DNA from 2 places in the Paenibacillus sp. 1-18 genome. Region 1 is predicted to be linked to the other one. Evidence: riboswitches for the same ligand, from Rfam matches in the RefSeq annotation. Region 1 holds a riboswitch; the other holds the start of a gene.
What was found. A riboswitch is a leader RNA that binds a small molecule or an ion and turns the genes downstream of it on or off. The one in region 1 is predicted to bind glycine.
Positions count from the first base shown of each region.

Region 1 (4,187 bases):
AACCTTACATTCACAGTGGAAGTGGACGTAGCGCAAAAGATTGAGGCGGATGCGATCGCGTTATCGCTGAAATCCGGTGATCAAAAAACCATCGCGCTTGTTGTTAAATCCAGTGATGGCAAAGAAAAGGACGTTACAACCCAGGCTGAATGGAAAACGTCCAATTACAAGGTAGCTACGGTTAAGAAGGGGCAGGTTACCGCGGTCAGCTATGGTAAAAGCAACATTCAGGCGAAGTTCGGCGGGAAGGTTATCAGTGTACCCGTGGATGTAGATACACTTAAATATTTGCAAACAGACGAAGTCACATTGAATTTGAAGGCAGGACAACTGGCTAAAGTGACGGCTACAGCTACGTACAAGGACGAGTCGGAGCAGGATGTTTCCAAACCGGCTGTCTGGTCCTCGTCGAGAATTATTGTTGCCACAGTCAAAGACGGTAACATTAAGGCACAGGGCAAGGGGAAAGCCGTAATTACAGTAAAATATGCAGGTAAAATGACGAAGGTACAGGTGAACGTGCAGTAATCTGTAACCGACTGAAAAGAAAAAGAGCAGGCATACGTCCAGGGACGACATGCTTGCTCTTTTCTTAATATGGTAAATCCTCTTTCTTCAGGAGAATGTAGAGGGAGGACTGGCGCTTAAAAACTACGACTTTTTGTTCTTGGTCGATGCGTTGCGTGTAAGCGATTCGGTTAAGCGCTTGCCGGTCGGCGTCTGCGCCAAGCCGCCCTTGGCGGTCTCGCGGTGCTTTGACGGCATCGCGCTGCCGACCTCGAGCATCACGTCAATGACTTCGTCAGACGGGATGGCGCTGCGCACACCTGCCAAGGCCATATCCGCTGCGGCAAGCGCGGTGACAGCCCCCAGTCCGTTGCGCACGATGCACGGAATCTCCACGAGTCCGGCGACGGGGTCGCAAATCAGGCCGAGCGTGTTTTTAAGGGCGAGGCCCACGGCGTGAATAGCCTGCTCAGGCGTGCCGCCGCGCAGCTCGACCATAGCGCCGGCGGCCATCCCGATCGCTGAGCCAATCTCAGCCTGACAGCCTCCCTCTGCGCCGGAAATGAAGGAGTTGTTGGCGATCACGTAGCCGATGGCTCCAGCGGCGAACAGGCCGCGCACCATATGCTCGTCATCCCAGCCGAATCGCTCCTGTGCACTGATGAACACACCGGGGATGACTCCGCATGAGCCTGCGGTGGGCGTGGCGACAATACGACCCATGGACGCATTAACCTCCGACACGGAGAGGGCATACGCCATGGCTAGCGCCGAGGCATCGCCGGAGCAGGTTTCCCCTGCCCGCAAATATTCAGCCAGGCGCTTGCCGTCGCCGCCCGTCAATCCACTGCGGGATACAGTGTCTTGTGTCTGACCACGATGAACGGCTTCCTTCATTACTTCATAATAATCAGACATTTGGCGGAAGATTTCTTCCTCCGATGTGTTCGTCTCTTGTGCCTGCTCTTGAATCATCAGACGGCCAATCGTGGTGGATTCCTTCGCACATAAAGCACTGATTTCATGCAGACGGCTAAATCGCATCAGATTCAGCTCCTTTTTTCAAATTGATCATTTTAATTTCGTACATATGAGGTAAGGACCGCAGCTTTTTGATCACTTCAGGCGTAGCAGGACTGTCCATTTCGATGGCGGTAAGTGCTTCACCATCCCGGCTTTTGCGATCCACGTGCATATAGGCAATGTTAATGTCAGCCGCTCCGAGCGCTGAGGTCACCGCGCCCAATGTACCGGGCTTATCCGAGTGAAGAAGCACTAGCGTGGGCAGCTCTCCGGTCAGATTGACCCGGAATTCGTTGAGCTGCTGGACATGGATGCTTCCGCCGCCAATGGAGGAACCCAGCAGCGTGCGCAGCTCCTCATCCTTCCACAGCTCGAAGCGGACCGTGTTCGGATGAGGGGCGGGTAGTCCGCTAAAGGCGAATTCCACCGCCATCCCGGCTTGCTCTGCCCATTGCTCGGCATCCGGAATTCGGTAGTCGTCCGTATCGTAATCGAGCAGCCCCGCGATGAGCGCCAGGTCTGTGCCGTGGCCCTTGTACGTATCGGCAAAAGAACCGTACAGTGTCATGCGGGCACGGTCAGGCTGTGCGCCGAGCCAGTGCCGGGCAACGCGTGCGAGCCGCACCGCGCCTGCGGTATGTGAGCTGGAGGGTCCGGTCATAGCCGGGCCGATAATGGAAAATACATCTTTGAAACGCATGGTATGGCCCCCTGTATGTTCTAATACCATAGTATATGGTATTGCCGCGTCTTGCGCGTATAGACGGTTCCTAATGCTGACGCACGATGTGAGCGCAAAAAAGGACAGGATAAGGAAGTTTCCCTTATCTCTGTCCTCGTTACCTGAGAGTTTCGTGCGGTGTCATTCCCGCCTTACCCCTTGGGTGGCTTGCGCTCTCTCCAGAGTTGCGTCAGATGACGATACATGGACCTGAGAGATTATCCGTCAGCCGGGTGCTGGCGTCTTGCTCCTTCGGTGCCTCCAGGCTGTAAGCTTCCTGGACGGACTCTCCCGTCATCTTCATTCGCGTATACCGTTCTACATATCTTTTTTAGAATAATATATGCTGTGACCGCTGTCAACCACAGGATTCGATTTTTACAAAGACCAACAGGTTCCCACTAGAAAAAATTAATTTTTACATAATTATGGATGAAATCAGGAAGGAATTAGAGGATAGATCGCTAATCTGATAGAGGACAATACCATTTATGGAATAATAGGAGGGATATTGACGTATGGCAAAAGGCTTGCGCTTCACAGGTTCACGCTTGAAAGGAATGCTGCATCTGGCAGCGATTGTATCACTGCTTATAGGAATTTTCGTTCCGTTCGGTCAAGTTAAAGCCGAGGGGGCATTGACAGTGGCTGAAGCCCTTCAGCGCCAAAGCAGCGGAAGCACGGTGACGGTGGAAGGCTACATCGTCGGACATGCTACCGGATCAAAAACGGCCAACTTTTCCAGCCCGTTTGCCAATGATTTTAACGTATTAATTGCTGATCAGGCCAATGAACACAATACGTCTAGTCTATTGGATATACAGCTTACATCAGCGTACAGAGGGCAGTTTGGACTTTCAGGCCACCCTGAGCTGATCGGCAGCAAAATCCGCGTGACGGGTACGCTTGGTGCCTACAACAATTTTGGTGGAGTGAAAAGCCCGAGCGCTGTGGAGCTGGTGAGTGGAAGCGAGCCAGGAAACCCTGGTGATCCGGGCGAGCCTGATCCTGGTACCCCGGGACAACCCGGTACGACATTGCCGGATGGAAAAGGCAAAAAGGTTCTGTTCGATAATACGCATGCACAGACAGCCGGAGCTGCGGATTGGGTCATTGATGGCGCCTTCTCCGATTTTGCGGACGGGCTGCGCAATGCTGGTTTTACCGTGGACCAGTTGAACCGTTCCATTCCTTTTACCTATGGAGAGCAGGCCATAACGTATGACAAGCTGCGTCCATATGATGTGTTCATCATCGGTGAAGCCAATGTTGCCTTTAAGGCATCCGAGCAGGCTGCTTTGCTGCAATATGTGAAGAACGGGGGCAGCGTCTTTTTCATCTCCGACCACTATAATGCAGACCGTAACAAAAACCGCTGGGATTCTTCCGAGGTCATGAACGGCTATCGCCGCGGAGCCTATTCCAATCCGGCAAAAGGCATGACAGCAGAAGAAGCTGCATCACCGGCAATGCAGGGCTTAACCAGCTCTGACTGGCTGGCAACGAACTTTGGTGTTCGTTTCCGCTACAATGCGCTCGGTGACGTGAACGCGACGGACATTGTGGCTGCGGATCAATCCTTCGGTATTACCAAGGGCGTGAGCTCTATTGCAATGCATGCTGGATCTACGCTGGCTATTATTGATCCGGACAAGGCTAAAGGGATTGCTTATATCCCTGCAGGCACGAAAAAATGGGGCAATGCTGTAGATCAGGGTGTCTATAACGGCGGAGGCCGTGCCGAAGGCCCCTTTGCCGCTATTTCCAAGGTAGGCCAGGGCAAGGCGGCATTCATCGGTGATTCTTCACCTGTCGAAGATGCCACGCCGAAATATGCGCGTGAGGAAAACGGACAGTCGAAGAAGACGTATGATGGCTTCAAGGAAGTGGACGATGCTACCTTCCTGGTGCAAACCGTCCAATGGCTTGCATGGAA
Region 1 covers NZ_ASSB01000245.1:13,044-17,230, forward strand. The annotation lists gene L693_RS0115490 (Ig-like domain-containing protein) at 1-528, shown strand, start outside; gene sdaAA (L-serine ammonia-lyase, iron-sulfur-dependent, subunit alpha) at 652-1,551, opposite strand; gene sdaAB (L-serine ammonia-lyase, iron-sulfur-dependent subunit beta) at 1,541-2,230, opposite strand; glycine riboswitch at 2,440-2,555, opposite strand; partial or broken gene L693_RS0115505 (DUF6359 domain-containing protein) at 2,770-4,187, shown strand, end outside.

Region 2 (4,187 bases), on a different contig from region 1:
TTCGTGACTGACATGGGGTGACTGATTTAACACTCTGGATACTGTAGCTTTGGAAAAGCCCGCCAGTTTGGCAATTTGATCAAGATTCGACATGATGCTTCTCCTCACATAAGCAAAATACTTGACACGAAACGCGTTACAAAGTTTAGGATGCTTTTGAGGGCATTACGTCTATTCTAAAGTGTCTTTAGATGCATTTCAAAGAGAATGGTTCTCATTATACGGTTGTTCTTGCAAAATCGAAAGCGGAGCCTTTAGGAAACGGGGGATTTGCAAAATGACGATTCAAGTTGCTTATTTGGGATTTGGCAAAAGTACAACCCGATATCATTTGCCCTATGTCCGAATCAGGGATACCTTTCAAGTATCGAGAGTGTATACACGCCAGGTGCGGGAGGAGATGAAGACGGCCTACCCGGATATACAGTTTTCGGATCAAATCACGGATGTTCTCAATGACCCGCAAATATCACTTGTTGTCGTATGTACACCATCTGCCACACATTATGAATACGCCAAATTGGCATTATCCCACGGCAAGCATGTACTGGTGGAAAAGCCTTTCTGTGAAAGTCTTGAACAGGCGAGTGAACTGATTGAGTTGGCCAAAGAAAAGAACCTGATTGTCATGCCGTATCAAAATCGCAGATTCGACAGCGACTATCTTGCTTTCAAGGAAGCGCTCTATTCTGGCAAATTGGGAGACATTGTGAAAATTGAATCCCATTACGATTATTTCCGTCCCGATGCCAGTGTGCCTGGCGGCAATCCAGTTAATGGAATGTTCTACGGACTCGGCGTACATACGCTGGACAGACTCATTGCCTTATTTGGCAGACCGGAGCAAATCGGATATGACATCAAGTCGGTTCGTGCCGCTCAAGGTGTCGACGATTATAGGGAAACCGTTTTATATTATCCAGATAAAAAGGTCATTGTTAAAACCTGGCTCGCATGGAAAGCTATCCGCATACGTGTAATCCGGAGGATATTCTGAAAGCCCAGCATGAAAATCAGATGAACCTGTTCTTTACGGATGTGCATGCCCGTGGAGAATATTCCAATTACATGAAACGCTATTTTGAAGAAAATAATATTGTTCTGCAAACAGAACCTGGCGACGCCGAAATTTTGAAAAATAACACGGTCGATTACATTTCATTCAGCTACTACATGACCTTGACCGTATCTGCAGGTCCAGAAGGCAAGAAAGCAGCAGGAAACCTGATTGGCGGCGTGAAAAATCCGTATCTGCAGTCCTCCGACTGGGGCTGGCAAATTGATCCGATGGGTCTGCGTGTTACGCTGAACACGTTATATGACCGCTATCAAAAGCCGCTGTTCATCGTGGAAAATGGCTTGGGTGCGTATGATAAGGTGGAAGCAGACGGCTCTGTGCATGACACCTATCGCATTGATTACTTGCGTCAGCATATTGCCCAAATGAAGTGATCTGATCGGTTATACGAGCTGGGGGCCTATCGACCTTGTAAGTATGTCTACTTCCGAGATGTCCAAGCGCTACGGATTTATTTATGTCGATCTGGACGATGACGGTAACGGAACGCTCAAGCGCTCCAAAAAAGACTCCTTTAACTGGTACAAAAATGTAATTGCAACCAATGGTGAAGAACTGTAAATTACATCTCAGAGGTCTTCACAAATTTTTCACTTGTAATAATCTGAAAGTTTTCTGTATAATAAAAAACAATTTCATATGTCTGGTTGATGTTTGCGGGAGATGGAACGAAAGTTCCGACCGAAGGGGCAAAACTCTCAGGTGCTTGGCTGATTACAGCAAGCGGGACCGTAAACGGACAGAACTCTGGAGAGACCCTTAATTGGGCGCCGAAGGTGCACCGCAGAGAACATCTGCTTAAACTCTCAGGCAAAAGGACAGAGACGCGAATAACCTGTGACAGGGAGTGCCCTATTTTTTTATAGCTATTTTAAGCTATGTAGTGGCCCAGAACCTGCACAAAAGGGTTTTATTTCTTCGTGCCTTTAACCTCTCCAGGAGTCGAATCAGCGGATTTGACTCTTTTTTGTTTTTTAATATGCTGGAGGAGCGGGTTGAGATGAATTTGGTACATGTGTTAGAAACGATTAGCAGTTGGATATGGGGGGCGCCTCTCATTATTCTCGTGATGGGAACGGGGTTGTGGCTGACCATACGTTTAAAATTGCTGCAGGTATTTCGCCTGCCTTTGGCGATCAAGCTGATTGGCAAGGCCCCCAATGAAGGCAGCGGGGATGTAAGCAGCTTTGCGGCCCTGAGCACAGCGCTTGCGGCTACAGTTGGCACAGGAAGTATTGTCGGCGTAGCGACTGCTATTAAGCTGGGCGGACCGGGTGCTTTGTTCTGGATGGTCGTTGCTGCCTTTTTCGGGATGGCGACGAAATATGCGGAAGGTGTGCTTGCGGTAAAATACCGGGTGAAGGACCGGAATGGACAATTTTCCGGTGGCCCGATGTATTATATTGAAAATGGTCTGGGACGCCGCTTTAAACCGCTGGCGATGCTGTTTGCCTTTTCGGGTATGCTGGTGGCGTTATTCGGCATTGGAACGTTTCCACAGGTCAAAGCCATTGTATCCTCGACCGAAAACAGCTTTGGCGTTCCGCCAATTGCAACAGCGCTGATTATTGCCACCCTTACAGCACTGGTTACGATTGGAGGGCTCAAAAGCATTGCCAAGGTATCGACCAAGGTCGTTCCCTTTAAAACGGGCCTGTACGTGCTGATTTGTATCATCGTACTGATTCGGTTTGCTGACCAGCTTCCCGCCGCAATCGCGCTTGTACTGCACTCCGCATTTTCGACCACGTCTGCGACGGGGGGATTTGCCGGGGCCACGATTATGCTGGCGATGCGCAGTGGGGTAGCCAGAGGTATTTTTGCCAATGAGGCGGGGCTGGGAAGCGCGCCGATTGCAGCCGCAGCTGCCAAAACCAAATGGCCTGCGGAGCAAGGACTGATCTCTATGACAGGTGTGTTTATTGACACCATGGTTATTTGTCTAATGACCGGGCTGACGCTACTGGTTAGTGGTGTGTGGAGCGGTCCTACCGATGCGGGTCTGATGACTCAGCAGGCATTTTCCAGCGCATTTCCGCTGGGTGCAGAATTGCTTACGATCATTCTGATTATGTTCGCGTTCACGACCATGCTTGGCTGGAATTACTACGGGGAACGCTGTGTTGAATATTTGCTTGGCGTCAAATGGATTAAGCCATACCGATATCTGTTCATCGCACTGGTTGCCGGAGGCGCGTTCATCAAGCTGGATGCCATCTGGCTGCTGGCAGATATCTTTAACGCGATGATGGCCTTTCCGAACCTGATTGCACTGCTTGGCTTGTCAGGCATTGTAGTTGCAGAAACCCGAACCTATATGGACTCCCTGTATCCTAATAAGAAAAAGGGTAATCTTGCAGGTGCCAGTGTAGCGGCTATCCAGGTAGAAGAAACAGGACAAGCGGCTAATTTATAAAAATTGAAAGCCATAACATTCAAATGATATGCTCCCCATATAGTAGACAGGTGAAATAATAAAAACCTGTTACTGTATGGGGAGCATTTTTATGGAACAAAAGAAGTTTACGGCATTCGAGAAATTAACGATTCTTCAAGAAATTAAACAGGGATTTATCGGAGTGAAGGCTGCGGCACGAAAGTTTGGAGTAACCAAAAACTCTATAGGGAAATGGCGGCGACGGTATGAGTTGTATGGTTACGAGGGTCTGGAAGTCCGCACTCATAACCGAACGTATTCTCCAGAGCTTAAACACCAAGCCGTGAAGGATGTTCTTGAGGGAGGATTGTCACAAAACCAAGTCGTCTACAAGTACAGGATTGCAAGCCAAACTCAACTCGCGAATTAAGAAGTATAATGGTCATAGCAACAGCTTTACAGCTGACTCAGGGGGAAGCAAGCCTATGACCAAAGGACGCGCAACGACATGGCAGGAACGGATCGACATTGTGCTGTACTGCCTTGCCAATGGACAAGATTACACAAAGGCAGCGAACCATTTCCGGGTGTCTTACCAACAAGTCTACAGTTGGGTGAAGAAGTACCAGGCAGACGGAGAAGCGGCCCTGCAGGACGGCAGAGGACGCAACAAGGCACCGGAAGAACTCACAGATGCAGATCTCTACAAACTGGCTATGAAGAAGTTGGAGT
Region 2 covers NZ_ASSB01000213.1:54,779-58,965, reverse strand. The annotation lists gene L693_RS31425 (LacI family DNA-binding transcriptional regulator) at 1-93, opposite strand, end outside; gene L693_RS0113650 (Gfo/Idh/MocA family oxidoreductase) at 278-997, shown strand; partial or broken gene L693_RS0113645 (family 1 glycosylhydrolase) at 946-1,639, shown strand; glycine riboswitch at 1,816-1,910, shown strand; gene L693_RS0113635 (alanine/glycine:cation symporter family protein) at 2,079-3,494, shown strand; gene L693_RS29995 (transposase) at 3,586-3,885, shown strand; gene L693_RS29990 (helix-turn-helix domain-containing protein) at 3,941-4,187, shown strand, end outside.
Region 2: linked by a shared signal. The riboswitch ahead of L693_RS0113635 (alanine/glycine:cation symporter family protein) and the one ahead of sdaAB (L-serine ammonia-lyase, iron-sulfur-dependent subunit beta) in region 1 are both predicted to bind glycine.